Regions from separate parts of the Nonomuraea sp. NPDC023979 genome, predicted to be linked through region 2. Evidence: riboswitches for the same ligand, from Rfam matches in the RefSeq annotation. Region 2 holds a riboswitch; each other region holds the start of a gene.
The links. Region 2 has a riboswitch for cyclic di-AMP ahead of AB0G11_RS16060 (C40 family peptidase). Riboswitches for the same ligand answer to the same signal wherever they lie in the genome.
Positions count from the first base shown of each region.

Region 1: linked by a shared signal. The riboswitch ahead of AB0G11_RS12040 (hypothetical protein) and the one ahead of AB0G11_RS16060 (C40 family peptidase) in region 2 are both predicted to bind cyclic di-AMP.
Region 3: linked by a shared signal. The riboswitch ahead of AB0G11_RS31150 (hypothetical protein) and the one ahead of AB0G11_RS16060 (C40 family peptidase) in region 2 are both predicted to bind cyclic di-AMP.

Region 1 is NZ_JBEZZG010000005.1:91,391-101,528, forward strand. Features, by position in the region: gene AB0G11_RS12005 (ATP-binding protein) at 1-784, shown strand, start outside; gene AB0G11_RS12010 (exonuclease SbcCD subunit D) at 800-1,939, shown strand; gene AB0G11_RS12015 (SMC family ATPase) at 1,939-4,635, shown strand; gene AB0G11_RS12020 (hypothetical protein) at 4,632-5,576, shown strand; gene AB0G11_RS12025 (rod shape-determining protein) at 5,584-6,552, opposite strand; gene AB0G11_RS12030 (CBS domain-containing protein) at 6,596-7,039, opposite strand; gene AB0G11_RS12035 (DUF5302 domain-containing protein) at 7,135-7,335, shown strand; cyclic di-AMP (ydaO/yuaA leader) riboswitch at 7,502-7,633, shown strand; gene AB0G11_RS12040 (hypothetical protein) at 7,802-8,596, shown strand; gene AB0G11_RS12045 (alpha/beta hydrolase) at 8,727-9,575, shown strand; gene AB0G11_RS12050 (hypothetical protein) at 9,620-9,991, opposite strand; gene AB0G11_RS12055 (hypothetical protein) at 10,034-10,138, opposite strand, start outside.
Region 2 is NZ_JBEZZG010000007.1:177,494-187,631, forward strand. Features, by position in the region: gene AB0G11_RS16035 (ATP-binding cassette domain-containing protein) at 1-488, opposite strand, end outside; gene AB0G11_RS16040 (histidine kinase) at 777-2,225, shown strand; gene AB0G11_RS16045 (response regulator transcription factor) at 2,552-3,241, shown strand; gene AB0G11_RS16050 (NYN domain-containing protein) at 3,868-5,133, shown strand; gene AB0G11_RS16055 (NlpC/P60 family protein) at 5,218-6,192, shown strand; cyclic di-AMP (ydaO/yuaA leader) riboswitch at 6,459-6,618, shown strand; gene AB0G11_RS16060 (C40 family peptidase) at 6,695-7,189, shown strand; gene AB0G11_RS16065 (hypothetical protein) at 7,278-8,237, shown strand; gene AB0G11_RS16070 (M48 family metallopeptidase) at 8,249-9,664, shown strand; gene AB0G11_RS16075 (glycosyltransferase family 4 protein) at 9,661-10,138, shown strand, end outside.
Region 3 is NZ_JBEZZG010000021.1:144,509-154,646, reverse strand. Features, by position in the region: gene AB0G11_RS31165 (TrpB-like pyridoxal phosphate-dependent enzyme) at 1-1,186, shown strand, start outside; gene AB0G11_RS31160 (DeoR/GlpR family DNA-binding transcription regulator) at 1,400-2,179, shown strand; gene galT (galactose-1-phosphate uridylyltransferase) at 2,176-3,258, shown strand; cyclic di-AMP (ydaO/yuaA leader) riboswitch at 3,324-3,465, shown strand; gene AB0G11_RS31150 (hypothetical protein) at 3,473-4,432, shown strand; gene AB0G11_RS31145 (TetR/AcrR family transcriptional regulator) at 4,488-5,018, shown strand; gene AB0G11_RS31140 (alpha/beta fold hydrolase) at 5,100-6,764, shown strand; gene AB0G11_RS31135 (MmcQ/YjbR family DNA-binding protein) at 6,736-7,101, opposite strand; gene AB0G11_RS31130 (site-2 protease family protein) at 7,098-8,402, opposite strand; gene AB0G11_RS31125 (response regulator transcription factor) at 8,545-9,150, shown strand; gene AB0G11_RS31120 (PP2C family protein-serine/threonine phosphatase) at 9,313-10,138, opposite strand, start outside.

The DNA.
Region 1 (10,138 bases), on a different contig from region 2:
GGGCACCGCCTGCCGCACCTTCTCCGACCTGGTCGAGCTGCTGTCCGACCAGCTCCAGGACGAGGCCTCCCGCCACGAGTGGACCGGCGCGACCACGCCCCTCGGCACCGTCAACGCCTTCCTGCGCCGCCTGCGCAGCGCCGTACGCCCCCTGTCGCCCATCGTCCGCGGCGACCTGCCGTTCTTCCGCGCCCACACCATCCGCACCTCCGACGCCCAGGTGTCCATCGTCGACCTGCACAACCTGCCCGAGCGGGCGCAGCGGTTCGTGGTCGGCGTGGTGCTGCGCGGCGAGTTCCACCGCAAGGAGTCGTCCGGCACCGCCAAGCCGCTGCTGTTCGTGGTGCTCGACGAGCTCAACAAGTACGCCCCGCGCGAGGGCGAGTCGCCCATCAAGGAGATCCTGCTCGACGTCGCCGAGCGCGGCCGCAGCCTCGGCGTCATCCTCATCGGAGCCCAGCAGACCGCCTCCGAGGTCGAACGCCGCATCGTCGCCAACAGCGCCGTGCGCGTCGCCGGCCGCCTCGACTCCGCCGAGGCCACCAGGTCCGAGTACGGCTGGCTGCCCCCGGCCGTGCGCGAGCGCGCCACGATCGCCAAACCCGGCACCATGTTCGTGGCCCAGCCGGAGATCCCGGTGCCGCTGGCCGTCGCGTTCCCCTTCCCCGCCTGGGCCACCCGGCCTTCCGAGGCGGTGGCCGTGACGAGACCCGGGGCCCCCGCGACCCCGGCGGACCCGTTCCAGGGGCTGCCCGGCCCCGAAGACGACATCCCGCCGTTCTGACGAGGAGGTGACCACGTGAAGATCCTGCACACCGCCGACTGGCACGTGGGCAAGGTGCTCAAAGGCCGCTCGCGCGCCGACGAGCACCGGCAGGTGCTGCGTGAGCTGGTCGCCACCGCCCGCGCCGAGGACGTCGACGCCGTCATCGTCGCCGGCGACCTGTTCGACACCTCCGCGCCCACCCCCGAGGCGCAGTCCCTGGTGCTGCCCGCCCTCATGGCGCTGCGCGAGGACGGCCGCGACGTGGTGGTGCTGGCCGGAAACCACGACAGCGCGCCGCTGTTCGAGGTCTACCGGCCGGTGCTCGGCGCGCTCGGCCTGCACGTCGTGGGCGCCTTCCGCCGTCCCGACGCCGGGGGCACGCTCTCCTTCACCGCGCGCTCCGGCGAGCCGGTGCGGCTGGCCGTGCTGCCCTTCCTGTCCCACCGCTACGTGGTGCGCGCCGCCGAGGTGCTGACCGGCACCGCCGCCGAGCACAACCGCGACTACGCCGCCCGCATCGGCGAGCTCATCGGCGCGCTCACCGCGAGCTTCACCGGCGACACCGTCAACCTGATCACCACCCACGGCACCCTGCCCGGCGGCCGGTTCGGCGGCGGCGAACGCGAAGCCCAGTCGATCTTCTCCTACTACTTCGAGCCGACCGCCTTCCCGCCCGCCACCCAGTACGCCGCCCTCGGCCACCTGCACCGCCGCCAGCAGATCCCCGGCCCCTGCCCGATCTGGTACAGCGGCTCGCCCATCGCCGTCGACTTCGGCGAGGAGGGCAACGAGCCCGGCGCGCTGCTCGTCGACGTCGCCCCCGGCCGCCCCGCCGTGGTCCGCGAGGTCGCCTTCCCCGGCGCCCGCCGGCTCCGCACCGTACGGGGCACGCTGGAACAACTGGAGACCGTCGAGGCGGGCGACGACTGGCTCAAGGTGGTCGTCGAGGAGAAACCCCGCGTCGGCCTCGCCGACCAGGTGCGCGAACTGCTGCCCGGCGCCGTCGACGTGGTGATCGACGAACGGTTCCGGCCCGTGCACGCCGTACGCAGGCCGGGCTCCGCCGCCCGCAGCCCGCGCGAGCTGTTCCGCGCCTACCTCGCCGACTCCGGGCGCGAGGACGAGCGCGTGGCCACCCTGTTCGACCGCCTGCACGACGAGGTGACCGGCTGATGCGACCCCTGCTGCTGCACGTCGAAGGCTTCGGCAGCTTCCGCGGCGCGACCGAGATCTCCTTCGCCGACACCGACTACTTCGCCCTCGTCGGTCCCACCGGCGCGGGCAAGAGCACGATCATCGACGCCCTCTGCTTCGCCCTGTACGGGACGGTCCCGCGCTGGGGCAAGGAGAACGTGATCGCCCACGCGCTCGCCCCCTCCGCCGCCGCCGGCAAGGTCGGCCTCGTCTTCGAAAGCGGCGGACGCCGCTACGGCGTCGTGCGCGCCCTGGTCCGCGACAGCAAGGGCACCGTGCGCACCAAGGAGGCCAGGCTCGACGAGCTGGCCCCCGGCGCCACCGGCTTCGACGAGGTCGCCAGGCCCGTCGCCGAAGGCGAGAACGTCACCACCGAGGTCCAGCGCGTCACCGGGCTCGAATACCGGTTCTTCACCCAGTGCGTGGTGCTGCCCCAGGGCCGCTTCGCCGAGTTCCTGCACGCCGCCCCCCGCGAACGCCAGGACCTGCTCGTCCAGCTGCTCGACGCCGACGTCTACGACCGCATCCGGCAGCGCGCGGCGGCCGAGGAGGAGCAGGCCAGGCAGGCGGCCACCTTCGCCCGCAACCAGCTCGCCAAGCTGTCCGGCGCCACCGACGAGGCCGAGCGCGAGGCGCGGGAGCGCGCCGGCTCGCTGCGCGCGCTCGCCGACGGCATCGGCGCCGACCTTGAGCTGCTGCGCGCCAGGGACACCGAACACCAGCGCACCCGCGAGGCGCTCGCCGCGCTCACCGACCGCATCACCGCGCTCCGCTCGCTCACCATGCCGCCCGAGGTGCCCACCCTCGCCGCCACCGCCCGCGAGGCCGCCGACGCCGTCACCGCGCTGGAGGCCGAGGCCGCCACGCTCGCCGCCGACGAACAGGCCGCCGAGGCGGCGCTCGCCGGCCTGGGCGACCGCGCCGCGTTCGTCGCCGCGCTGGCCGCCCTCGACGCCCTCGACCGCGCCGAACGGGCCGCCGCCGCCGCGCACGCCACCGCCGCCGAGACGGCCGCCCGCGTCCCCGCGCTCGCCGCCCGCCTCGCCGAGGCCCGCGACCGGCTCGCCGCCGCCGAGACCGCCCGCGACCGGCTCCGCGACGCCCACGCGGGCGCCGGGCTCGCCGCCCGCCTGACCGCCGGCGACCCCTGCCCCGTCTGCCTGCGCCCCGTCACCGACCCGCCCAGCCACGGCGCCCTGTCCGACCTCGGTACGGCCGAGCGCGCCGTGTCCGTCGCCCGCGGCGACGCCGACCAGGCGCGGGCCGAGCACGGCAAGGCCGAGACGTCCGCCACGATGCTCGCCGACCAGGCCGCCCGCCTCGACGCCGACCTCGCCCACCACCGCGCCGCCTGCGCCGCCGCCCTCCACCCCCTCCGCCCCTACGGCCTCCCCACCCCCACCAACCCCGACGGAACCACCGCGTCCGGTGGGGCCTCCGCGTCCGGCGGGGTGGCCTCCCCGGAGGGCGCCCGCCCCGTAGGCGGCGCCGCCCCTTCGGGCGGTGCCGGCCTGGGGTCCGACGCCGCCACCCCAGAGGACACCGCCCCTTCCGGTGGGGCGGTCTCTTCGGGGGGTGGCCGGTCCGTACGGGGTGCCGTCCCTGTGGAGGGTTCACGGGGGCCGCGTGGCGACGTGGTCCGGGGGTTCATCGAGGCGCGGCTGGCCGACATGGGGAAGGCGGAGAAGGTGGCCGCGGAGGCGCGGGCGGCGGCGCGGGGCTGCCGGACCCGGCTGGAGCAGGCACGGACGCGCGCGGTGCGGGCGGCGCGGCAGGGCGAGGACGCCTGGCGCGCCCTGGAGGCCGCCCGGGACCGGCTGCTCACGCTGGGCGGGCACGCGGAGGCGCCGCCACCGGTGGACCGGGCCGATCTGCATCACGCCTGGAGCGATCTGATCGAGTGGCGCAACCAGGCGGGCATCGCCACCCGGGTGGTCGTCGACGAGACGGAGCGGGCCCTGGCCGAGCTGGCGGCCAGGCGTGACGCCGAACGGGCCGCGCTCCTCGACCGCCTCACCGCCCACGGCGTCCCCGTACCGGGAGGTGGGGCCGGGGGACCGGACCAGCTCGCCGCCGCGGTGGCGGCGGCCGTGACCAGGTCGGAGGCGGCGCTGGAGCGCATCCGCGAGGATCGCGCGAAGGTGGCCGAGCTGACCGCGGAGGTGACCGAGCACGACCAGGCGGCCCAGGTGGCGCACGAGCTGGACCTGCGGCTGCGCGCCAACGCGTTCGAGCGCTGGCTGTGCGCCGAGGCGCTGGCGCTGCTGGTCGCCACCGCGTCCGACACGTTGCGGGAGCTGTCCGACGGGCAGTACGAGCTCGTCCTGGGCAGCCGCAGCGAGATCGAGGTGATCGACCACGCGGAGGCGGGGATGCGGCGCAGCGCCCGCACGCTGTCGGGCGGCGAGACGTTCCAGGCGGCGCTGGCGCTGGCCCTGGCGCTGTCGGGCACGGTCGCCCGGGGGCTGGAGTCGATCTTCCTGGACGAGGGATTCGGCACCCTGGACCCTGCCACGCTCGACACGGTGGCCACCACGCTCGAACGGCTCGCCTCGGGCCAGGAGCGCATGGTGGGCGTCGTCACGCACGTCCCGGCGCTGGCGGAGCGCGTCCCTGTGCGGTTCGAGGTCAGCCGCGACACCGAGGGCTCGCACGTGCGCCGGGTGGGCCCATGACCGGGTTCACCGTCGACCCGTGGGATCCGGGCTATGCGGCGGCGCTGGCCGTGGAGGCCCTGTCGGAGCTGGGCACGACGAGCGCCGAGCTGATCCTGGACGTCGAGCACCCGGCGGCCGACTGGAAGCCCGTCCGGCCGGGCCCCGGCGTGGACGCGCCCGACACGCTGCTGGTGGCCGACGGGGTGCGGCGGATCGACGCCCGCGTGTGGGTGTCGGACGCCGACGCGCCGATGCCGCTGCCGGGCATCGCGGCCTCGTTCGCGGCGGGCATCGTCCGCTGCGGGCCGGGCGGCGCGGATCTGGCGGCGATCGAGATCGGCCGTTCGCTGATCAGCGCGTCGCCGTACGCGCCGGAGGTCAAGACGGCGCACGCCGTCTACCGGCCCGGGCGGGCGGCCGACTCCAGCATGGAGGAGCTGTCGCTGGCGCTCCAGCGCCAGGTGACCCAGCTGGAGGTGGACCTGGCCGTCAGGCACCGGGCCGGCACGAGTGACCTGCTGCTGGTCGACGGGCCGCTGCGCGGGCGCACCCACCTGCCCAACACGGTCGGCTACATCAAGACCCACCACACCGCCTACCTGCCGCCGCCGCAGTCGGCGGTCGTGTCGGCGCTCGCGCCGGGGGAGCGCACGCCGGTGTTCCTCATGGGGACGAGCTGGCGGCGGCACGCCTGGTACGTCCGGCTTCCGGTACGCTCCTCGACCCCGTGGGCGGGGATCGCGCGGTGCGAGGCGAGCGCCGAGCTGGAGCCCGCCCAGGTGACGCGGCTGGCCGACGAGCTCACGCTGGCGCTGCCGCCGCTGGCGGGCGTCGACTACAAGGACCCGCGCGCCCCGCAGAACCTCGTCCCGATCGGCGGCCTGGAGAAGCTGCTGCGCCACCATCTGGGCGATCCGCGCCTGCTCTACCGGGCGTTGCGCACGGCCTCACAGGAGTAGACCCGGCCTAGGGCGTGCGTCCGGGCCATCGGCGGTCGACGTAGCGGGCCAGGCCCAGGGCGACGGTCTCGACCGGCTGGTCGGCGCGGCGGACCGGGATGGCCAGGGCGGTGCGCAGCCGCCGGGCGAGGCCGCGCAGCAGGGAGCCGCCGCCCGCGAGTGTGGCGCCGCGCTCGCCGAGGTCGGCGGCCAGTTCGGGCGGGCAGTGCTCCACGGCTTGGGCGGCGGCCCGGACGATCGCGTCGACCGGCTGCCTGGTCGCCTCGTAGAGGTCGTGCACCGGGACCGCGACCACGCGCTCGCACCCGGTCTCCGGGTCGTGGCCGTGGACGAGGACCTGGCGGTGCAGCGGCTTCCAGGCGGTGCCGGCGTCGCGTTTGACCGCCTCGGCCTCGCTCTCGCTGATGAGGATGCCGTGCCGGTGCTCGACGAGGCGGGTGATGGCGCGGTTCATGTCGTCGCCGCCGACGCCGGTGGACGCGGCCGTCACCACGTCGCCGCCCGCCAGGACGGCGATCCTGGTGAGGCCGGGGCCGATGTCGACGACCATCGCGCCGGCGGGCTCGTCCAGCGCCACTCCGGCCCCGAGGGCCACGGCCAGCGCGTGCGGCACGAGGACCACGCCGCGCGCGTCGGCCTCGTACGCCAGGTCGCCGAGCGTCCGCGCGACGATCGGCGAGCAGCCGTCGGGCAGGGCCATGACCAGGCGCGGCCTGGTGAACTTGTGCACCCTGTGCACGAAGTGGCGGATGAGGAGCCGGGCCAGCTCGGGGTCTCCCGGCATGCCGCCGCGCACCGGCCAGCAGGTGTCGCCGCAGCAGACGGCCTGGGCGCCGAACCTGACGGCCCGGCCCGTCTCGGGACTTCGCGCGACGGCCGTGGGCTCGTTGAGCACGATGCCCCGGCCTCGTGCGTGGATCTGGGTGCTGACACTGCCGAGATCGATCGCGAGATCCCGGCCGAGCGGGCTCACCATGACCGGAATCTGCCCGCCATCGGGTCAAGGCAACACCAAGGAGCTAGTGCGGCAGCGACTGGCCCATCAGCGCCTGGAGCGTGACGCCGCCCAGCAGGGCGCCGTCGTCGACGACGGCGACGAGCGGGCTGTGCGTGCGGGCCATGAGCGCGGCCAGCTCCAGCAGGGTGGCGTCGCCGTCGGCGATGGGCAGCTCGCGCGGCTGCTCGGGCAGGGTCTCGCGGACCGTGCGCTCGCCGAGGCCGCGCATGAACGCGTCGGCGTGCTCCTCGTCGACGACCCTGGCCAGGGCGGGGTCGTCGAGGCAGTAGCGGGGGACGGCCAGGCGCAGCACCTGGGTGCCGGGCAGGATCGTGCGCGGACGGCCGTCGTCGTTGAGCACGATGAGCCCCGGCAGCCCGTGCTCGGCCAGCAGCCGGGCGGCGTCGGCCGCGCGGGTGTCGAGCGTCACGGTCGGGAAGTCGCTGACGAGATCGCGTGCGCGCACAGGCTCACCCTAACCGCTGGGCGGCCGTCCCGGTTTCGCGCCGTGTGGGCGATCGTGCGAAGCTGTGTACGTCCCTCAACACCAGGAGGTCCTCCATGGCGGAAACACCGGAGCCGGAAGTCAGCGAGACTCCCGAGGACGAGATGAAGCGCAAGTTCCGCGAGGCGCTGGAGCGCAAGCGCAACCAGGCCGCGGGCACGAGCGCGGGTGGCAGGGGCGCCGACGCCGCGAAGATTCACGGGGCACACGGGCCGGCTGCCAGCAAGCGATCTTTCAGGCGCAAGAGCGGCGGCTGAGATCCTGGCGTTTCAGGGGGGTACGGCAATGCCGTGCCCCCCTTTTCTTGACCCTCCTAGGTAGATCTTCGCCTGATTCATGGTGTTACCTTTGCGTTTGTCCGGTTTGGCATATACATTGGGTGGCGTTACCAGGTGGTGACCTAGCCCTTCACCAGGAAGAGGCGGCCACCTGGCGCCGAATCCCTCACGGGAACCGGGGACCCAACTTCTGGGGTGAATCCGGCCCTCGCGGCCGGTAGGGCATCTCCACGCCCGAACCCGTCAGCTAACCCGGTAGGCGAGATGGAGAGGACACCCTACCTGTGATGTACCGCTGCGTCGTACCCCCAGCCCGCGCCCACTGAGCGGCACCACTTCCCCGAACTTCTCGCGCTCCGCGTAGCGACCGTTTGGCGTTCTGCCCGGCTACGCCCTTCTGAGTGAGCGCTTTTCCCCATTGCCTAACAGAGGACTTTACTTTTTCATGTCTGCTCGTATCGGCATGCGTTCCTTCGCCCTGCTCACCGCCACCGCCGCCGGCGCCCTCGCCTTCGGGGCCGGCGCCGCCCACGCCGACGTCGACGAGAGCCAGAAGGTGCTGCTGAAGGGCGCGACCACCGCGTCCTACTTCTGGGACGACTCCTCCGGCCGCGCCGGTGACACGGGTCTGCCCGCCAGTGGCAAGCCCATGCAGAAGGGCCTGGCCGCCAGCCCGAGCTGGCCGCTGATGACCGAGGGCTACGTCGTCTACAAGGGCAAGAAGATGCCCTTCTTCGTGGGTGACCGCGGTCCCGGCAACCCGTCCAACAACGGCATCATGCTCGACCTGGACGCCAAGACGTTCGCCGAGCTGACCGGCGGCAAGTTCAACTCCAGCACGCTGATGGTCGACGGCAACGGCGGCAAGGGCCACATCGAGGTCCAGTACGTCATCACCAAGTGGGGCGACGGCGTGGGCAAGAAGAACCACCCCGTGGCCTTCTCGACCGGCGCCTGGTCGCGCGTGGACCGCAACCCGGCGCAGCCGCCGACCATCCTGGCGGAGAAGAAGACCGAGGAGAACAAGCCCCGCGTCGAGGCTCCCGGCAGCGGCGGCGTCGCCCCGGCCGCGTACACCGCGAGCGAGCGCCCCGCGGGCGGCGGCTCCAAGCCCGCCGCCGCGGCGGCCGGCGAGGAGACCGGTGGCGTCGGCGGCGCCGTGCTGGCCGGCGGTCTCGCCCTGGCCGGTGGCGGCGTGATCCTCGGCCGCGACCGTCTCCGCAAGCTGATGGGCCGCTGACCCTGACGGGCAGCTGACCCAGCAAGGAGCTCAGGCGCCCGAGCCGTCCCCCGGCCGGGCGCCTGAGCCTTCCGCATGGGAGGCCGGGCGTGCTTTACGCGGGACGAATTAGAAGGTAATTCTAGTATCCGTGACCACCCACGCCTCGGCGAACGGCATCGACCTCGCCTACGAGAGCTTCGGCTCACCTGACGGGCGCCCGCTCCTGCTCATCATGGGGCTGGGCGCCCAGCTCATCCACTGGGACGACGACCTCTGCACGGCCCTGGCCGACCAGGGGCATCACGTCGTCCGGTTCGACAACCGCGACGCCGGTCTGTCCACGCACTTCCACGAGGCGGGCGTGCCCGACTTCCGGGGCGCCGCCCCGTACCTGCTGGACGACATGGCCGACGACGCCGCCGGGCTCATGGACGCGCTCGGCTGGCCCGCGGCGCACGTCATGGGCGCGTCGATGGGCGGCATGATCGCCCAGACGCTGGCCGTCCGCCATCCGGAACGGGTGCTCACCCTCACCTCGATCATGTCGACCACCGGCCCCGCGGTCGCCCCGCCGACCGAGGCCGCGGGCGCGGTGCTGTTCGGCGCGCCGCCGGCCGACCGGGAGGCGGTCCTGGCGCAGGCGCTCAAGACCTGGTCGGTGATCGGCTCGCCGGGCTACGAGATGGACCGCGAGCGCGTCCTGCGGCTGGCCGGCCTGGCCTTCGACCGCTGCTTCGACCCGCCGGGCACGGCCCGCCAGCTCGCCGCGATCATGGCCTCCGGCGACCGCACCGAGGGCCTGGCGGCCGTCAAGGTGCCGACGCTGGTCGTGCACGGCGAGGACGACCAGCTCGTCCCGGTCGAGGGCGGGCGCGCCACGGCGGCGGCCATCGAGGGGGCCGAGCTGCTGACGTTCCCCGGCATGGGGCACGACCTTCCCCGCCCGCTCTGGCCCGAGATCGTCGCCGCCGTGACGCGGCTCACCTCCCGCGTGTGACGGTGGCTCGTGCCCGCCGCGCCCCGGGCACGAGCCACCGGGTCTCAGACCTCCAGCTTCTCCTCGATGGCCCGGAGCTGGTGCCTGGCCAGGGCCAGATTGGCCCGGCTCCGGTCGAGGGCCAGGTAGAGGAACAGGCCCTTGCCGCCGCGCCCGGTCAGCGGCCGGATGATGTGATACTGGCCGCTGAGCGAGATGAGGATGTCCTCGATCGCGTCCTTGAGCCCGAGCGAGTCCATCGTGCGCAGCTTGGCCTTGACGACCTCGGTGTTGCCGGCCGCCGCCACCTGGAGGTCCAGGTCCTTGGAGCCGCCGAGCGTGCCCAGCGCCATGCCGCTGCCGTGGTCGACGATCGCCGCGCCGATCGAGCCGTCGATCGTCATCATCTCCTTGAGCGAGATGTCCATGCCGGCCATGTCGTCCTCCGTTCGTTGTGATCGTCCCGGCGTGAGCGATCCTCACGCCAGTTCTTCCAGCGCCTTCCTCAGCCGCAGCAGCAGGGCCACGTCCACCTGCTGCCTGGGCTCCGCGGGCTCTGCGGCGTCCTGCGGGCCCGGTTTCGG
Region 2 (10,138 bases):
GGCTCGTCGGCCAGCAGCGCCACCGGCCGCAACGCCAGCGCCCTGGCCACCGCCACCCGCTGCTGCTGGCCGCCGGACAGCTCCTCCACCAGGTGATCGGCGAACCTCTCCACCCGCAGCCGCTCCAGCGCCTCCGCCGCCAGCCGCATCGCCTCACGCGGCGACCGGCCGGCCGCGCGCAACGCCACCTCGACGTTCTCGGCCGCCGTGAGCAGGCTCAGCAGGCCGTACGACTGGAAGACGAGCGCCAGCCCGGCCCGCAGCCCCGGCTGCTCGTCCAGCGGCACGCCGCCCACCAGCACCCGGCCCGCCACCGGCGGCGCCAGCCCGGCGAGCGTCGTGAGGAGGGTCGTCTTGCCCGACCCGGACGGGCCCATGAGCGCGACCCGCTCGCCCTCGCCCAGGTCGAGCGACAGATCCTCGACGACCGTGCGGCCGCCCGCACGGCAGGTGAGAGCGCGGCACGAGATCACCGGTCCGGGCGCCACGCGGAGATCCTCCGCCAGCCGGGGGCATACGTCAACAGTTAAAGATCCTGCAACTCCCCTGCAAGCGTGACAAATACGGTTATGTCAGCAAGCAGTACGTGAGCCGCGCGAGCACGCCTGCCCAGCACAGGGGCCTGGGCAGGACCGACGGGGATTCGCGCGGCTCACGACCGGGGCGGCTCGCTGCTTCGCCGCCTGGTGACGCGGCGGGGGCCGACCCAGGTCAGGGGGAAGCATCGACTTTGGTCGCTACCGCCCGCCCGTGCCCACCGCATAACCTCGGGAAACGTGAACGGACCCGAGCACGCCCCCGAATACCGGTGGGCCCTGCCGTCCGTGCTGCTCGGCGACGGCGGCGCGGGCCGGCCCGTGCGCCGCTCGACGCGCGACTGGATCGTCGACCTCACGCTCTTCCTCGGCGCCTGCGGCCTGACCCTGATGACCCTCGCCGAGATCCGCGACGCGCCCGAGCCCGTCCAGGCCGTCGAGCAGGCGCTGGGCGTGCTGTCCTGCCTCGCCGTCTGGCTGCGCCGCCGATGGCCGGTCGCGCTCGCGCTGGTCACCTTGACCCTGTCCTCCTCGCTGCTGCTCATCGGCGGGGCGGCCGTGGTCGCCCTGTTCACCGTCGCCGTCCACCGGCCGTTCAAAATCTCCGGGCCGGTCGCGCTGCTCGGCGTCCTCACCCTGGCGCCCAACGCGATGATCTGGCCCGACGCCGAGCTCGGCTGGCTCGGCACGTTCGTCTTCGGGCTGGCGATCCTGCTGACCGTGTTCGCCTGGGGCATCGTCATACGGGCCAGGCGGCAGCTCGTCTGGTCCCTCCGGCAGCGCGCTGACGGGGCCGCCGAGGAGGCCAGACGGCTGGAGCGCGAGCGGATCGCCCGCGAGATGCACGACGTGCTCGCGCACCGCCTGTCGATGCTCAGCCTGCACGCCGGCGCGCTCGAGTTCCGTCCCGGGGCGCCGGAGGCCGAGGTCGCCCGCGCCGCCGGCGCCATCCGCCAGGGCGCCCACCAGGCGCTCCAGGACCTGCGGGAGGTCATCGGGGTGCTGCGCCACTCCGGCGCGCCCGCCGACGACCCCGTCCCCGACCGGCCCCAGCCCACCCTCGACGACCTCCCCGCGCTGGTGGCCGAATGCCGCCGCGCGGGCCTCGACGTCCGCCTCGACCTGCACGTGGACCCGCCTGCCGAGGTGTCCGCAGAAGCGCCCTCCGACGTACGCGCCGCCGCGCCTGTCGTTGTGTCCACGGACGCGCCCGTTGCCGTGCCCGCCATCGTGCCTGCCGACGTGCCCGCCGCCCTTCCCACCGGCGCGCCCCCTGTCGGACCGGCCGCTGGAGGGTTTGCGCCGTCCGAGATGCCCGCGTCGCCCGAAGGGCCCGCGCCGTACGGAGGGCAGCGGTTGCCCGAGGCGTTGGGGCGCAACGTCTACCGGATCGTGCAGGAGGCGCTCACCAACGCGCGCAAGCATGCGGGCGGGGCACCGGCCACCGTGACGGTGACGGGTGCGCCGGGGCGTGGGCTGTCGGCCGAGGTACGCAACGCGCTGGGGTCCAGGCACAACGCACTCGGGTCGCGGCATGCCGCCCGCATCCCGGGCGCGGGGGCCGGGCTCATCGGGCTGGCCGAGCGGGCTGAGCTCGCGGGCGGCCGGTTGGAGCACGGGCCGACGCCGGACGGCGAGTTCGTGGTGCGTGCCTGGCTGCCGTGGCCTTGCCCGGAGGAGAGCGCATGACGGACCCGATCCCGGGCCGGGTTCCCGAACCGACCTGCCGCCCGACTCCCGGGCCGACGTCCCGCCCGGCCTCCGGGCCGACCTGCCGACCGGCCTCCGGACCGGTCCCTGGAGCAACCGCCAGGCCGATCCCGGGGCGGGCCGCCGGGTCGGCCTCCGGACCGGTCCCGGAGCGATGCCGGGGCGGCCGCCGAACCGATCTCCGGACCGACCCCACAGCGGGTTCCTGGACCGGTCGCTGGGCCCCTCCCGGGGCCATGAGCGGGGCGGAGAGCGGGGTGACGGCCGGGGCGGTGAGCGGGCTGACAAGGGCGACAGGCGGGGTGATGAGCGAGTCAAGGAGTGGGCCGTCGGCCGGGTCGGCGGCTGGGTCGATTCGGGTGCTGATCGTTGATGATGACGCGCTGGTGCGGGCCGGGCTGGCGATGATCCTGGGCGGCGTGGACGGGATCGAGATCGTGGGCGAGGCGGGTGACGGGGCGCAGGTGCCGCCGCTGGTCGCCGAGCACCGGCCCGACGTGGTGCTGATGGACATCAGGATGCCCGGCGTCGACGGACTGGCCGCGACCGAGGCGCTGCGGGCGACCAAGGCGCCGCCGGAGGTCGTGGTGCTGACCACGTTCCACGCTGACGCGCAGGTGCTGCGGGCGCTGCGCGCGGGTGCCGCCGGATTCCTGCTCAAGGACATCCCGCCCGTCGAGCTGGTGGCCGCGATCAGGAAGGTGGCCGCGGGGGAGCCGATCCTGTCGCCCGCCGTCACCCGGCAGCTCATCACCCACGTGTCGCACGGCGGCGCTGTCGGACGGGCCGAGCGGGCGCGCGGGCTGCTGGCCCGGCTCAGCGAGCGCGAGCGTGAGGTGGCGCTGGCGGTCGGGCGGGGCAGGTCCAACGCGGAGATCGGCCGCGAGCTGTACATGAGCGTGCCCACGGTCAAGGCGCATGTTTCGCGCATCCTTACCAAACTGGCGCTGAACAACCGGGTCCAGATCGCGCTGCTGGTCTACGACGCGAGCTGACGGGGCTGGGATTCCAGCTTTCCCGGGCTCTGTCGCAGCGGAGCCGTCCAGGCAGGCCACCGGTCCGTGAGGCGTACCGGCCGGAGGCGAGGCTGGGAGCGGGGATTTGGGGGCGGGGCTGGGGCGCCGTAGCTGGGGCGTGGGTGTCGGGTCCGCGAGGGCCGTGCCGGGTCCGGAGGGTGCCCTGCCAGGCCAGGAGGGTGCCGTGCCGGGTCCGGGGGATGCTGTGCAGGATCCCTGGGGGACTGTGCGGGGTCCCGGCAGCGCCGTGTGGGCATCGGCGGGGTCAGGCCCTGGGGTTGCCGTGTCGGCTACGCGGGGTGCCGGGCCTGGGGGTGCCGCGTCCGGTCCCGGGGAGGGGGAGGGGCCGGGTCCGACTCCGTGCGTGCTGTGGTCGGGCCTGTGCGGGCTGTGCCGGGTTCGGAGAGGGTGCTGCTGGGGCCTGTGGGGGCTGCGTGTGGGGGTGCGAGGGTTGGACGAGCGCTTGTCCCATCTTGGGTGGCCGTTACGGACAGGTAGCGGGCAGCCGTACCCTTGTCTGAAAGGGCATGTCATGAAGGGACAGTGGGATGAGTTCAGCGGGTGAAGGCCTGTCTCGCCCGCTTCCCGAGCAGGTGCGGCTCAATGTGGTCGACCTCGCGGCCCAGGTTCTCGGTTCGATGCCCGCTGTGGCGGTGCCGGCGCCGTTGCGTGGCATCGCCAAGTTCGACCCGCGTAAGCGTGCCCGGCTGGGCAGTGCGCCGATCGCCGCGCAGTTGGAGAACGACAAGAAGTTCCGCGAGGTGGTCGCCGAGTCGGTGGCCTCCGGCTGGCCGGAGCTGGTGGCCTCGCTGGCCGAGGGCAACGTGCCGCCCGCCGCCGATCCGGTGCTGGTCGCCGCCGCGGCTTATCTCACGCGGCCGCCCGGCTGGGCCGACATGGTGGAGTCGGCCCGCGCCGACCTGGAGCAGTCCGCCGCCGCGGCCGAGGGGTCGGAGCGCGAGGAGGTCGTCTCCCGGCTGCGTGAGCAGCTCGCCGCGCAGAAGAGCGCGGCCAAGGAGGAGGCCGAGCGGCTGCGTGAGCAGTTGAAGGCGGCCCGCGGCGAGAACTCCGAGCTGCGCCGCAAGCTGCACGAGGCCCGCGAGCGCGCGAAGGGCGCGGTGCGGCGGGCCGAGGAGATGGAGCAGGCCGCGGAGGAGGCCAGGCACGCCGCCACGGCCGCCGGCAGCGCGGGGGAGTCGGAGCTGCGGCGGTTGCGTGAGCGCCTGGCCGATGTGGAGAAGCAGCTCGAAGCCTCGCGCCGGGCCGCGCGTGAGGGCCGCAGCGTCGAGGACGCGCGCATCCGGGTGCTGCTCGACGCGCTGCAGGACGCCTCGGCGGGGCTGCGCAGGGAGCTGGCGCTGCCCACCATGATCAGCCGGCCGGCCGACTCGGTCGCGGCGCTCACCGGTGAGCGGCCGGGTGTGCGCGGCGTGCCCGCCCGCGCGCTGGCCGACGACGACCCGCAGCTGCTCGATCAGCTTCTGGCGCTGCCGCAGGTGCATCTGATCATCGACGGCTACAACGTGACCAAGTCCGGCTACGGCACGCTCACGCTCGCCGACCAGCGCGCCCGCCTGATGACCGGGCTCGGCGGGCTGGTCGCGCAGACGCGCGTCGAGGTGACCGTGGTGTTCGACGGCGCCGAGCTCAACTCTCCGGTGCAGGTGGTGGCGCCGCGCGGGGTGCGGGTGCTGTTCAGCGCGCCGGGTGAGATCGCCGACGACCTGATCCGCCAGCTCGTCCGGGCCGAGCCGCCCGGCCGGGCGATCGCCGTGGTGTCCTCCGACCGCGAGGTGGCCGAGTCCGTCAGGCGGATGGGCGCCAGGCCCGTTCCGTCCGCGCTGCTGCTGAGGCGGCTCGGTCGCGCATAGATGACGAATATGGCGTTTAGGTGAGGATTACTCGCCACTTCTGTACTATTTCGCCCCGAGGATGATCCCCTGGGAGGCGACGCTGTGAGGTTGGGCCGGGTGCCGCTGGCCGCGGGTCTGGTGTTCGGACTGGTGATGACCCCCGTCGGAGGGGTGCTGGCCGATCCCAAGCCGACTCTCGCGCAGGCGAGAGCGAAGCTCGACAAGCTCAACGACAAGGCCGACAAGGTCGTGGACCGCTACAACACGGCCACCGAGAAGTACAAAGAGGCCAAGGCGCGCTACAGCCGGCTGAACGACACGTACAAGCGCAAGCTGGCGACCGTCGCGGATCTGCGCGGCGAGGTCGTCAACATGGCCGTCGAGACGTACAAGCTGGGGGGCGACTTCTCGACCCTGCCCACCATGATGACCAGCGACGATCCGGCCGATCTGCTGTACGGGATGGCGTTACGCGGGCAGCTCGCGCAGGAGCGCACCCAGAAGCTCGCCGCCTTCGACCGGGCGAACCGGGGGCTGAAGACCGACCGTGACCGCGCCGAGGAGGCGCTGGCCGCGGCCGACAAGGAGCGGGACGCGGTCAAGAAGGACCGGGCGGAGATCCTGGACCTCATCAAGGACCAGAAGAAGCTCCTCGACCGGCTGGGCGCGTACAAGGCGGGCAATCCCAACAGCACCGGCCTCAAGTACACGGGTCCCGCCTCGGGCAACGCCGCGGCCGTGCTGCGCTTCGCGTACGCGCAGGTCGGCAAGCCGTACGTGTTCGGCGGCACCGGGCCGGGCGGCTACGACTGCTCGGGGCTCACGCAGGCCGCCTGGCGGGCCGGTGGCGTTTCGCTGCCGCGCACGACCTGGCAGCAGTGGTCGTGGGGCGCCAGCCGCAAGGTGTCGCTCAACGCGCTGGAGCCCGGCGACCTGATCTTCAGCGAGGGCCTCGGGCACGTGAGCATCTATGCGGGCGGCGGCAAGATCGTGCATGCGCCGCAGACGGGTGACGTGGTGAAGGTGGTCACACTCTCGTCGTACGGGCGCCGTCTCGTGGGCGCCGTACGCCCCTGACAAGACGGGGTCGGCCCAAGTGTGAGGAGGGTCACACTTGGGTAACGAAACCCGCTGCTCCGGCGGGGGATGAGGACCTGACTCCCGGCGTGTCTGATCTTTACTCGCTTACTCAGGCTTTGCCATTACGTGACTTTTCGGCGTAACTTCTGGCGTCGCGGCGTTCCAGCCAGGACGCCCGCCGGTCACCATCGGGTCCCCCGATGTTCGACAGAGAGAATCATCCGCCGGTCACCGCGGCCAGCGCCCCCGAGGCGCGAAGACGCGGCGGTGGCCTGCCGAGTCCGTGCAGCCAGGAGGCACGGAGCCGGGGACCCAACGATCCCGTACGCGGTGATCAGGGGTGAATCGGCGCGTTCAGCGCCGTAGGGCGACTTCCAGGCCCGAATCCGTCAGCTAACCCGGTAGGCGTTCGTGGAAGCCCCTAGGAGCAATCCTGTCTACCCTCTCGCACAACCCCCGTCTGTCCCGTCTCGCCCTGAGTGGCGTAGCGCTGATCACCGTGACGGCCGGAGGTCTGGTCGTCCACGCCCCGGCGGCGCAGGCGGCGACGACGAATGAGTTCGCCACCACTGCGGTGACCAAGACGGAGAAGTCCGTCAAGTCGTCGAAGGTGGCCAAGGTCGCTCGGCAGAAGGCCAAGGCCCGCAAGGCCGTGGCCGTGGCCAAGAAGCAGATCGGCGACCCGTACCGTTACGGCGCCACCGGCCCCGGGTCGTTCGACTGCTCGGGCCTCGTCCAGTACGCCTGGAAGAAGGCCGGGGTGAAGATCCCGCGCGTGACGAACAGCCAGTTCGCGCGCATCAGGAAGAAGGTCTCCTACAAGCACCTGCAGCCGGGTGACCTGATGTTCTTCCGCGGGCTCGGGCACGTGGGCATGTACGTCGGCGACGGCAAGATGGTCCACTCGCCGAGAACGGGCCAGCGCGTGCGTGTCGAGAAGCTTCGCGGCTGGCGCAAGGCGTCGTTCGCGGGCGCGGTGCGTCCCGGTCTGTGACCTGCGCCGAAGGCCCCGTCCCCGACCCGGGACGGGGCCTTCGGCCTTCCCGGGCGACGCTCAGGATCGGCGGCTACGATCGGGCAGCGTGTCCGACAGGGGGTCCGGCAGCGGGCCTGGAAATGGGCCCGGCAGCACGTCCGGCAAGGGGCTCGGCGGCGCGCCCGGCGGCGCGCCCGGCAGAGCGCCCGGCAGCACGTCCGGGAGGGTGTCCGAGTGGATGCGCCGGCGGGTCGTGCCGGTGGTGCTGCTGGTTGTCGCGGCGTTCCTGGCCGGTGGGTCCGGCCCGGTCCCGGGGCCGGGAGGCGCCGCCATCGAGGCGGGGGTGCTCGCCGGCGTGCGGGCGCGCTGGGGCGACGGGCTCGACGTCGTACGCGGTGAGCGGTCGCTCGTCGCCGGGCAGGACGCGCCCCCCGGGCTGCTGGCGGACCTGGCGCGCCGGGCCGACACCGCGGGACGGCGGGTCGGGGGAGTGCTGGGCGGCGACGTCCGGGCCGTGGTCCTGGTGCCCGCCTCGGCGCGGGAGGCCGCCGCGCTGGCCGGCGTCGCGTCGGTCGACGGGCTGGCGGCGGTGGCCGACCGGGGACGCGTGATCGTGGTGCCCGAGCACTTCGCCCGGCTCACCCCGGTCGGGCGTGACGTCGTGCTGGCGCACGAGCTGACCCACGTGGCCGCCGGGACCGACGGGCTGCCCGTCTGGCTGTACGAGGGCTTCGCCGACTACGTGGCCTACCGGGACGCCGGGCTGCCCGTCGAGGTGGCCGCCGCCGAGTTGGCCGCCGAGGTGCGGGCCGGGCGGACGCCGTCCGATCTGCCGGACGGGGCCGACTTCGTCCCCGGGGCCGACGCGGGCCGGCTCGCCCGCGCGTACCAGGAAGCCTGGCTGGTGTGTCGCTTCGTCGCCGCGCGCTGGGGTGAGAAGAGCCTGGTGAGGCTCTACCGTGATGCCCAGACGTACGGCGCCGGCCGGGCGCTGGCCTCGCTGGGGCTCTCGGCGGGCACGCTGACCCGGCTGTGGCGCGCGTACGTCCGGGACCGACTGGCGTGAGGGGACGCGACATGGACGACCGGCAGGAACGGCGCGAGACGACCGAACAGGACGTCGGCCCGCCCGCCACCCGCGCCCTCCAGAGGGCGGACGTCGCCGAGCCGTCGCCCGAGACGGGGGACGAGGACGTGGCCGGGGACGGGGACGGGCACGTGACAGGCGACGGGGGCGGGCGTGAGGCGAGGCTGCGGCGGGAGGCCGGGGCCGGGCTGGCCGTGCTGGGGGCGGTGATCGCCGGGGTGGTGGCGTTCACGACGCCGTGGACGGCGCTGCCCGCCGGGGCGCCCGAGGTGATGCCCGACCCGGCGCGTGACTTCGGCGCCGCCGAGATCGCCCGCTCGCAGGCGTTCGACGCGGCCACCAGCGTGCCGAGCTACCTGTCGCTGGGCGTCACGCTGGTGTTCGCCGGGCTGCTCGTGGCCACGCCGCTCGGCGCGAGGCTGCTGGGATGGCTGCGGGGCCCGTGGTGGGCGCGGGTGCTGCTGGGCGTCCTCGTGCTCACGGTGATCGAGGAGGCCGTACGGTGGCCGCTCGGCATGTGGTTCGAGGGCACGCTGCGCGACTTCGGGCTGTCCACGCAGGACTGGGCGGCCTGGACGGGCGACCGGCTCAAGAGCGTCGGCATCAACGCGGCCCTGCTGGCCGTCATGGTGCTGGCCGTGGTGGCGCTGGCGCGGCGGGTCCGGCGCTGGTGGATCCCGGCCGCCGCCGGGGCGTTCGCGCTGACCGTGGGGGCGTCGTTCGTCTACCCGGTGGTGTTCGAGCCGGTGTTCAACGACTTCCACGCCATGCCGGACTCGCCGCTGCGCGCCAACCTGATGGCGATGGCCGAGCGTGACGGGGTGCCGGTGGAGGACGTGCTGGTGGCCGACGCCTCGCGCCGGACGACCGCGCTGAACGCCTACGTCTCGGGGTTCGGCGCGACCCGCCGGATCGTCGTCTACGACACGCTGCTCAAGGCGCCGCCGCGTGAGGTGGAGCTGGTGGTGGCGCACGAGCTCGGCCACGCGAAGAACCGCGACGTCCTGCACGGCACGCTCGTCGGGGCGCTCGGCGCGGCGCTGGGGGCGGTCCTGCTGTTCCTGGTGTTCGGAGCGGCACGGCGGCGTACGGGCGGCGCGCCGATCACCGATCCCCGGGCGGTGGGCGTGGTGCTGGGGCTGATGACGCTGGCGACGTTCCTGTCCGGCCCGGCGCAGAACGTGATCAGCCGCCACATCGAGGCCAGGGCCGACGCGCACGCCCTGGACCTGACGGGCGACCCGGCCACGTTCGTCGCGATGCAGAAACGCCTGGCAACAGCCAATATTTCCGACTTGTCGCCAGATGCGGTGGAATATGTGCTCTATGCCTCCCATCCCACGGCTGCCCAGCGGATCGCCATGGCCCGCTCCTGGGCCGAGCTGAACGGCCGCCCCCAGCCGTGAGCGCACCTCGCCGGGTGGTCGTCGTCACCAACGACTTCCCGCCGCGCCCCGGCGGCATCCAGTCGTTCGTGCACGGCCTGGCCCTGCGCACCCCCGGCGTGGCCGTCTACGCCCCGGCCTGGCCCGGCTGCGCCGAGTTCGACCGGCGGCAGCCGTACCGGGTCGTCCGGCACCCGGGCCGGCTGATGCTGCCGACGCCCGCCGTCGCCCGGCGGGCTGCGCGGCTGGTGGCCGAGCACGGCGCCGACACCGTCGTGTTCGGCGCGGCGGCGCCGCTCGGCCTGCTCGCGCCGCGCCTGCGCGCGGCTGGCGCGCGGCGGATCGTCATGCTCACGCACGGCCACGAGGCGTCCTGGGCGGGCGCGCCGGGGTTCCGCTCGGTGCTGCGCCGCATCGCCGGCCACGCCGACGTGGTCACCTACCTCGGCCCCTACACCCGCGCCCGGCTGGCGCCGGTCGTCCCCGAGGACAAGC
Region 3 (10,138 bases), on a different contig from region 2:
GATCGGGCAGGAGGTGAGCCAGGAGCGGTTCGTGCCGGTGCCGCAGGAGGTGCTCGACGTCTACCGGCTGTGGCGGCCGACGCCGCTGGTGCGGGCGCGCCGGCTGGAGCGGGCGCTGGGCACCCCGGCCAGGATCTACTACAAGTACGAGGGTGTCTCGCCCGCCGGGTCGCACAAGCCCAACACGGCGGTCCCGCAGGCGTACTACAACGCGCGTGAGGGCGTGCGCCGGCTCACCACCGAGACCGGCGCGGGGCAGTGGGGCAGCGCGCTGGCGTTCGCGTGCGCCCAGTTCGGGGTGGAGTGCGAGGTCTGGATGGTACGGGCCTCCTACGACCAGAAGCCCTACCGGCGCTCCCTCATGGGGGTGTACGGCGCGACGGTGCACGCGAGCCCGTCACCGGTGACGATGTCCGGCAGCAAGGTGCTGGCCGGCCACCCGGACTCGCCGGGGAGCCTGGGCATCGCGATCAGCGAGGCGGTCGAGGCGGCGGCCGGGGCGGCCGACACCCGGTACGCGCTCGGGTCGGTGCTCAACCACGTGCTGATGCACCAGACGGTGATCGGCGAGGAGGCGCTGGCGCAGCTCGACGAGCGGCCCGACCTGGTCATCGGCTGCACCGGCGGCGGGTCGAACTTCGCCGGGCTGGCCTTCCCGTTCCTGCGCGGCAAGCTCGCCGGGGAGGGCGGGCCGGTGCTGCGGGCCGTCGAGCCGGCCGCCTGCCCGTCGTTCACACGCGGCCGCTACGCCTACGACTTCGGCGACACGGCCGGGCTGACGCCGCTGCTCAAGATGCACACGCTCGGCCACGGGTTCGTGCCCGACCCGATCCACGCCGGCGGGCTGCGTTATCACGGGATGTCGCCGCTGCTGTCGCACCTGTACGAGCTCGGGCTGTTCGAGGCGGTGACCCGGTCGCAGACCGAGTGTTTCGAGGCCGGGGTGACGTTCGCCAGGACGGAGGGCATCGTGCCCGCGCCGGAGCCGACGCACGCGCTGGCCGAGACCATCGCCGAGGCGCGGCGGTGCGCGGAGAGCGGCGAGGCGAAGGTCATCCTGACGGCGCTGTGCGGGCACGGGCACTTCGACCTCGCCGCCTACGACCGTTACCTGTCGGGCGAGATGACGGACTTCACGCTGCCGCAGGAGCGGATCGACGAGGCGCTGAGCGAGCTGCCCGGGTGAGTCAGCGCGCCGTGGGGCGCTTGCCGTGGTTGGCCTTCTTCTTCTTGCGTGCCTTGCCCTTGCGTGCGCGCTTGGCCATGTCGCATCCCTCCTGGTGATGGGGCTCTCTCAATGTCTCCCGCATCGGGGCGCTGGACAAGCGTCCCGGTGACCTAACATTCCCCAACATATTCGTGTCATAATTTGGTGGAATCTGTTGGAAGGAGCGGGGGCGTGCTCGCACAGCAGCGTCAGCAGGCGATTCTCGAACGCGTCCGCAGCGCAGGCGGGGTCCGGGTGGCCGATCTCGTGCGCGAGCTCGGCGTCTCCGACATGACGATCCGCCGCGACCTGGAGGTGCTCGCCGAGCGCGGGCTGCTGGAGAAGGTCCACGGCGGCGCCACGACGCTCGGCCCCGGCTCGACCGAGGAGCCGGGTTTCACCGCCAAGTCGGCCCGCCAGCAGCAGGAGAAGGAGTCCATCGCGCGGCGCGCCGCCCAGCTCGTCCGGCCCGGCACCGCGGTCGCCCTGTCGGCCGGCACCACGACGTGGGCGCTGGCCCGTCACCTGATCGGGGTGCCGGAGCTGACCGTCATCACCAACTCGATCCCCGTGGCCGAGGTCTTCCACCGCAATCCGCGCGCCGATCGCACGGTCGTGCTCACCGGCGGCGTCCGCACCCCCTCCGACGCGCTCGTCGGCCCGGTGGCCGTGGCCGCGATCCGGCGCCTGCACGTGGACACCCTGTTCCTGGGGGTGCACGGGATGAGCGTGCGGGCCGGGTTCACCACGCCCAACCTGCTGGAGTCCGAGACCGACCGGGAGCTGGTCAGCGCCGCGCACCGGCTGGTCGTGCCCGCCGACCACACCAAGTGGAACACGGTCGGCATCAGCACGATCGCGGAGCTGCGCGAGGCCGACGTGGTCATCAGCGACCCCGGGCTGCCCCAGGAGGCACGTACGGAGCTGGCCGAACGCGCCGGCGAACTGATCATCGCGGAGGGCTCGCAGTGAAGCGCACCATCACCCATCTGGCCGACGGCCGGGAGCTGATCTACTTCGACCGGCGTGACGACGCCGACCGGAGCGCGATCGACCGGCGGCCGCTCGATCCCCGGCCGGTGGCGTCGGAGCTGCGCTACGACCCGCTGACCGAGGAGTGGATCGCGATCGCCGGGCACCGGCAGACGCGCACGTTCCTTCCTCCGGCCGACGAGTGCCCGTTGTGCCCGTCGTCCGACACGCGGGCGTCGGAGATCCCGGCGGACGACTACGACGTGGTGGTGTTCGAGAACCGGTTCCCGTCGTTCTCCCGCAATCTCGGCAGTTACGCGGACGTGGGCGGGCTGAGCGAGGTCCGGCCGGGGGTGGGGCGGTGCGAGGTGATGTGCTTCACCTCCGAGCACGCCTCGTCGTTCTCGCAGCTCTCCGACGACCGGGTGGAGCTGGTCATGGAGGCGTGGGCCGACCGCACGGCCGAGCTGTCCTCGATCGAGGGCGTGGAGCAGGTGTTCTGCTTCGAGAACCGGGGCGAGGAGATCGGCATCACGCTCTTCCACCCGCACGGCCAGATTTACGCCTATCCGTACGTCACGCCGCGCACCAAGCTGCAGCTCGGCGCCGCCAGGCGCTATGCGGCGCGGCGGCCGGGGCGCAACCTGTTCGCCGACGTGCTGGCGGCCGAGCGGGAGGCGGGCACCCGGGTGGTGGCCGCCAACGAGCTGTGGACGGCGTTCGTGCCCGCCGCCGCGCGGTGGCCGTTCGAGGTGCATCTCTACCCGCATCGCCGGGTGCCGGACCTGGCGGCGCTGTCGGAGGCCGAGCGGGCGGCGTTCGCCCCGCTCTACACCTCGGTGCTGCGCGCGCTGGACGGGCTGTTCGGCGTCGCGATGCCGTACATCTCGGCCTGGCACCAGGCGCCGGTCCGGCAGGACCGTGAGCTGGGCTATCTTCATCTGGAGCTGTTCAGCATCCGGCGGGCGCCGGGCAAGCTGAAGTACCTGGCGGGATCGGAGTCGGCCATGGGAGCCTTCGTCAACGACGTGCTCCCGGAAGAGGCGGCACGCATGCTTCGATCACAGGTAGATCACTAATTGATTTCCGATTGATGTCGCATTACTCGTGATCTACCACTACTATCCCTTCAAGCGCGGTCATAGCACCGTGTACGCCTAATCCCGGGCGAGTTGCCCGGGAGCCGGGGACCCATCCGCACCTGGGGTGAATCCACTTCGGTGGTAGGGAAGCGACTCCCATGCCCGAACCCGTCAGCTAACCCGGCCGGCAGAGGGAGAGGAAACCCCGCACGTGGCGTCAGCGTCCCCCACGCGACTTGCCATCGGCGTCGTCACCGCGGCAGCGATGATGTTCGCCACCTGGTCAGCACCGGCCGCGGCCGAGCCCAAGCCGTCCGAGAGCCAGCTCCGCGGCGACCTGAAGCAGCTCAACAAGAAGGTCGACCAGCTCATCGAGCGCTACAACGCCAAACGCGTCGAGCTCGCCAAGGCCCGCGAGGCCGCCGAGGCGGCCAAGAAGCGGCTCGCCGCCGCCGACCAGGCGCTCGCCGCCGCCCAGTTGAAGGTGGGCGAGCTCGCCAGACTTCGTTACCAGAGCGGCACGCTGGGTCTGCCCTACTACATGGTGCCGCCCGACGGGGCCGGCGCGGCCGTGGTCGAACAGCTCACCGCCGAGCAGCAGGCCATCGTGGCCGGCGTGGCCGCCGCCCGCGACGAGCAGAAGAAGGCCGCCGACGCGGCCGCCGCCCTGGCCCGCCGGCTCAGCGCCGACACGACCGAGGTGGCCAAGCAGCGCGACGAGGCCGAGGACGTCATCGGCGACATCGAGAAGAAGCTGGAGGACCTGATCCCGTTCAGCACCGGGCGGCGCTCCGACGGCACCTGGGCCCCGCAGCTGCCGAGCGGCACCGACAACATCACCGCCCGCACCCGGGCGATGAAGGCGCAGATCGAGAAGAGCTTCAAGCTGCCGTTCAGCGTCGGCTGCTTCCGCTCGGGCTCCAGCGGCGAGCATCCGCTGGGGCGGGCCTGCGACTTCATGATGAGCGCCGGCGGCTCCATGCCCACCGCGGCCAACAACGCCCTCGGCGACCGCATCGCCGAATGGACCGTGAAGAACCGGGACAAGCTCGGGGTCAAGTACGTGATCTGGAAGCAGCGGATCAATCACGGCTCCGGCTGGAACGCCATGTCCAACCGCGGCAGCATCACCGAGAACCACTACGACCACGTCCACATCTCGATGCACTGACGTGGCCGACCGGCTCGGCGTTGACAGAATATGTAGATCGGTCTAGTTTTTCGGCATGGGCAAGAAGGGGGCCGAGACCCGGCTGCGGATCCTGGAGGCGACCCAGGAGCTGGTCGAGGCGGGCGGCTATGCCAATGCCGGGCTCAACCAGGTGATCGCCGCCAGCGGGGCGCCGCGCGGGTCGCTGTACTTCCACTTCCCCGAGGGCAAGGACCAGCTGGTCGGCGAGTCGATCCGGCGCGCCGGGGCGGCGATCGGGTCGGCCTTCGACGACCTGGCCGTGGACGAGGTGCTGCGGCTGCTGGGCGACCGGCTGGAGGAGTCGGGCTGGCGCAAGGGCTGCCCGGTGGCCACCGTGGCGCTCGAGATGGCCGCCGCCAGCGACCCGCTCCAGCAGGCGTGTTCGGAGGTCTACACGTCGTGGGAGGCCGCCCTGCGGGCGCGGCTCGCGGGGCGGCCGGACGCCGACGATCTCGCCGTCACCGTCCTGGCGCTGATCGAGGGGGCGCTGCTGCTGGCCAAGGCGCACCGCAGCCGGGAGCCGCTGGACCGCGTCGCCGCCGTGCTCGCCGGGCTGCTGCGCTGACCCCTGGGGCCGCCTCCCCGCCACGGAGGCGGCTCTTTTTATGGCCAGAAAATATGTAGACCGATCTATTAATGAGCTTCCTTGGACGCGATCGTCTTCGGCGCGACCGGCTTCGTCGGCCGGGCACTCGTCGCCGAGCTGCTGGGCCGCGGGCAGCGGGTGGCGGCGGCCGTGCGGACCGACACCCTCACCCCGTGGCTGGCCGAGCGGGGCGTCGCCACCGGCGGGCTGAACGTCGTCACCGCCGACCTCACCCGCCCGCTCACCGGACTCCCCCAGGCACGCGACGTCTACAACGCCGCGGCGCGCTTCGCGTTCGGCCTCGGCGTCGAGGAGGCTCGCGCCGTGAACGTGACCGGGGCGCTCCACGTGCTCGAATGGGCCGCCACGCTCCCCCGCCTGCGGCGGCTCGTGCACATCAGCGGCTACCGGGTGAGCGGCGTCCGCCCCGACTACGCCCGGCTGGGCGCGTACGAGGCGTCCAAGGCCGAGGCCGACCTCGCCGTTCATGCCAGGGCGCGCGAGCTGGGCGTCCCGCTGACCGTCGCCAACCCCAGCACGGTGATCGGCCCCGGCCAGCACCTCGGCCTGGCCTCCCTCGTCGGCGACCTGTGGAACGGGCGGCTCGCGGCGCTGCCCGGCGGCCCGGACGTCTTCCTGCCGGTCGTCACGTTGGACTACTTCACGCGCTTCCTGGCGGAGATCCCCGCCGCCCCGGCGGGCGAGGACCACTGGGTGCTCGACGACGACACGCCGCCGCTGCCCGAGCTGATCGGCCTGGTCGCCCGGCACCTCGGCGTGCGCGCGCCGCGCCGGACGATCCCCGTCGGCCTGGTGCGGCGGCTGCCGCGGGCGCTCACCGGCGCCGATCCGGAGACGCTGTCGTTCCTGTCGCCGGACCGCTATCCGACGGCCTCGGCCCGCGCCCTCGCCGCCCGGGCCGGCCTGGAGATGCCGCCGGTCGCCGACGCCCTGCGCGCCTGGGCGGACGACCTGGTGGCGGCCCGCTTCGGCGCGGCGACGCCGGGGCTGCGCCCGTACGGGTTCCGGGACCGTACGTGGGTGATGGGGGACGCCCGCGACCCCGGGCACGTGCTGCTCCACGGGCTGCCGGTGAACGCCGACGTGTGGGCGCGGGTGGCCGCCCTGCTGCCGGGGCCGGTTCTCGCGCCCGATCTGCCCGGGCTGGGGCGGTCCGCGCCTTCTGACCGGCCGGTGGAAGCGTGGCTGGCCGGGCTGATGGGGGGCGTGCGGACGCGGCCGACGCTGGTGGCGCACTCGCTGGCCTGCGGGCCCGCGCTGCGGTTCGCGGTCGAGCATCCCGAGCGGGTGGGCGGGCTCGTGCTCGTGGCTCCGGCGTTCCTCCAGGCTCCGGCGTCGTGGGCGGCGCGTTCGGCCGTGGCCGCGCCCCTGCTGCGCCGCATGTCCGCCGCCCGGCTGGCCGCCACGCTGGGCGTGCCGGAAGGGCCGGAGGTGGCGAGCGCCGCGCTGGACCTGCGCCGCCCGGGGGTGGCGCGGCGCGTGGTCGCGGCGCTGCGGGCGGCGTCGGCCGCGCGGGACGCCACGCGGGCGCTGCTGACACGGGTGCGGGTGCCCGTCGAGATCGTGACGGGCTCGGCCGACCCGCTGACGGCCGACCCGGGGCATCCGGTGACCGAGATCGCCGGAGCCGGGCACTATCCGCAGCTCACCCACCCCGACCAGGTCGCCCGGGTGCTCAGCCGGCCGGTGGCATCCGCTCGATGAGGGACTTGGGCGCGACCTGCCGGTAGGCGTCGGCGACGATCTCGCCGATCTCCGCCCAGTCGACGTCCACGTCCAGGAAGACGCCCAGCCAGCCGCGATGGCCCACGTACGGGGGCCGGAAGAAGCGGGCCGGGTCCTCGGCCACCAGCTCCTGCTGGACGCCGGGCGGGGCCGCGCACCAGAACGCGAGGCGGTCGTCGTGGTGGTGGTCGGCGAACATGACGAACGTCTTCTTGCCCCGCACGAACCAGGTGGGCTCGCCGTGGCTGAGCCGCTCGGTCGTCTCCGGCAGCGCGAGGCACAGCCGCCGGAGCTCGTCGAGCGGGCCCGCGGTCATCCGGTGAGCCTCAGCGGGTTGATCAGGTCGGCGTAGACCAGCAGCCCGGCCATGATGATCATGACGAAGGCGAGCGCGTAGGTGAGCGGCAGCACCTTGGCGATGTCCACGTACGCGGGCTCGGGGCGGCGGCGGACCCGGGCGTAGGCCCGCTTGAGGCCCTCCCACAGGCCGCCCGCGATGTGGCCGCCGTCGAGCGGCAGCAGCGGGATCAGGTTGAACATGCCGATCGCCAGGTTGAAGCCGGCCAGCAGGTTGACGAAGATGTGGAACTTCTGGATGCCGGTCAGGTCGGAGGCGAGGATCTCGCCGCCCATCCGCCCGGCGCCGACGACGCCGACCGGGCCCTCGGGGTCGCGTTCCTCGCCGGAGAAGGCGGCGTGCCACACGCCGACCATCTTCTCCGGCAGGTTGACCAGCGACTGCGCCACCCTGCCCGTGAGCTCGGCCATGTGACCGGCGACCGCGCCGATGCTCTGCTGCTGCATGACCTCGGTGGGCATGACGCCGAGGAAGCCGACGTTCTTCTCGATCACCTTGGGGTCGTCGGGCTTGGGCCGGTCCTGGGCGATGAGCGTGACGTCGAGCGTCATCGGCTTCCCGTCGCGCACGATGCCGAGCGCCACCTCGCCCGCGCCGTGGGAGCGGATCAGCCGGGTCGCGTCGGCCCACGAGCCGATCTTCTGGCCGTCGAAGGAGACGAGCTGGTCACCGACCTTGAGCTTGGCCTTCGCCGCGGGCGTCGCCTGGTCGCCGGGCCGGCACTCGGTGCGCTGCTCGCTGACCGGGATCACGCACGTGGTGGTGTCGGGCGAGACCACCGGCACCAGCGTGGGCATGCCGATGCCGACGAACAGCAGCGTGTAGAGGACGAAGGCGAGCACGAAGTTCATCGCCGGGCCGCCGGACATGATGATGACCTTCTGCCACCACTTCTTCCGGTAGAAGACCCGCTCCTCGTCGCCCGGGCGCACCTCTTCCTGGGCGGCCTCCCTGGCGGTCTCGATGAGGCTCTGGAACGGGCCCGTCGAGCTGCCGCGCAGCTTGGTCGGGTCGTCGCCGGGCCGGGGCGGCAGCATGCCGATCATGCGGATGTAGCCGCCGAGCGGCAGCCACTTGATGCCGTACTCGGTCTCGCCACGACGCCAGGACCAGGCGGTGGAGCCGAAGCCGACCATGTACTGCGTCACGCGGACGCCGAAGAGCTTGGCGGGCACGAGATGGCCGACCTCGTGCAGCGCGATGGACGCCATCAGTCCGATGAAGAAGATGACGATGCCCGCGACGAAGAGCCAATCCATGTACGCGCGCTCCAGGGAAGACGGAAATCCCGACCTACCCAAGGGTAGTCGAACTCCGCACACCTGGACGGGGGCTGCGCATGAACCGCCGTTGACAGTCCGCAGTCGGACGATCACCCTGGGACGTGACGGAGGGAGCGATTTGATCCGGATCCTGGTCGCCGAGCATCTGGCGCTGGTGCGGCGTGGTCTGGTGGCCTCGCTGGAGGCCGAGCCGGACCTGCGGGTGGTCGCGGAGGTGGCGAGCGCCGAGGACGTGCTGCCTCGCGCGCTGGAGTGCGAGCCGGACGCGGCGGTGGTCGACGCCGACCTGCCGGGCGTGGGCGGGCTGGGCGCGGCGGAGGCGCTGCGGGAGAAGGCGCCCGGGTGCGCGGTGCTGATCCTGTCGGCCCAGCCGCATCCGGGGCAGGTGCGCGGGGCGCTGGCGGCGCACGCCCGCGGGTTCATGACGCTCGACGTGGCGCCGGAGCAGCTCGCCGAGGGGTTGCGGCGGATCGCGGCGGGCGGCCGGGCGATCGACGCCGAGCTGGCCGTGGCCGCCCTGCAGTCGCCGGTCAATCCGCTGACCAGGCGGGAGATCGACGTGCTGCGGATCGCGGCGGGCGGCGCCCGGTCGGCGGAGATCGCCGACGAGCTCTTCCTGTCGGTGGGAACCGTGCGCAACCACCTGTCGCGGATCATGTGCAAGACCGGCGCGCGCAACCGGGTCGACGCGGTGCGCATCGCCAGCGACTCGGGCTGGCTGTGAGCGGGCTGGTGGTGTGCGGGCTGGTGATGCGGGCTGGTGGTGTGCGGGCGGGCCCCGGAGGAGCCGCGCCGTTCCCCCGGAGCCCGCGACTCTATGACGATCTCAGGATGCCGGGCCGGCGGCCAGTGACCGCGATCACGACCGCACCCGTGTGATTCGTCACTACGGGCGCCAGATGAGCACCAGCGCGCAGTCGTCGTTGTGGCCCGAGGCCATGGCGTTGACCAGGGCCCTGGCGCCGTCGCGGAACCCGGAGGGCAGCAGCCGCTCGGCCTCGCCCAGCAGCCGGTCGAGCCCGGCGTCGATGTCGCGGCCCGGCTGCTCGATGAGCCCGTCGGTGTAGAGCAGCAGCGCGTCGCCCTTGCGCAGGGTGCCGCTGTCGGGCTCGCAGTGCAGGTCGGGCACCACGCCGAGCACCACGCCCTTGGCGGAGGCGACCTGCCAGTTGCCGGTCCCGGCGTCGAACTTGACGACCGGCGGATGCCCGGCCGAGGTGATCGTGTAGTCGCCGGTGGCCAGGTCGAGCCGGACGTGCACGGCGGTGACGAAGCCCTCGTCGCCGCGCTGGCGGTGCAGGTAGGCGTTGCACGCGGGCAGGAAGTCGTCGACGGAGCCGAGCAGCCCGCCGAACGTGCCCGACAGCAGCAGTGCCCTGGTGCCGGCGTCGACGCCCTTGCCGGACACGTCGACGAGCGCGATGTCGACCCGGTCGCCGTCGCGCAGCGACACCAGGAAGTCGCCGCCGAACGAGGAGCCGCCCGCCTGCTTGAGCACCACCTTGCCGCCCCAGTCCTTGGGCAGCGGCGGCAGCTCGCCCTGGCTCCTGAGCCGGTCGCGCAGCTCCAGCAGCATCGCGTCGCCGCGCAGTCCCTGCACGCCGAGCTTGCCCCGGGTGCGGGCCATGAGCACGGCCAGCACCGTGGTGAAGCCGATCGTCACGAGCAGGCCGAGCCCGACGCTGCCCGGGCCGAGCTGCGTGGCCACGTAG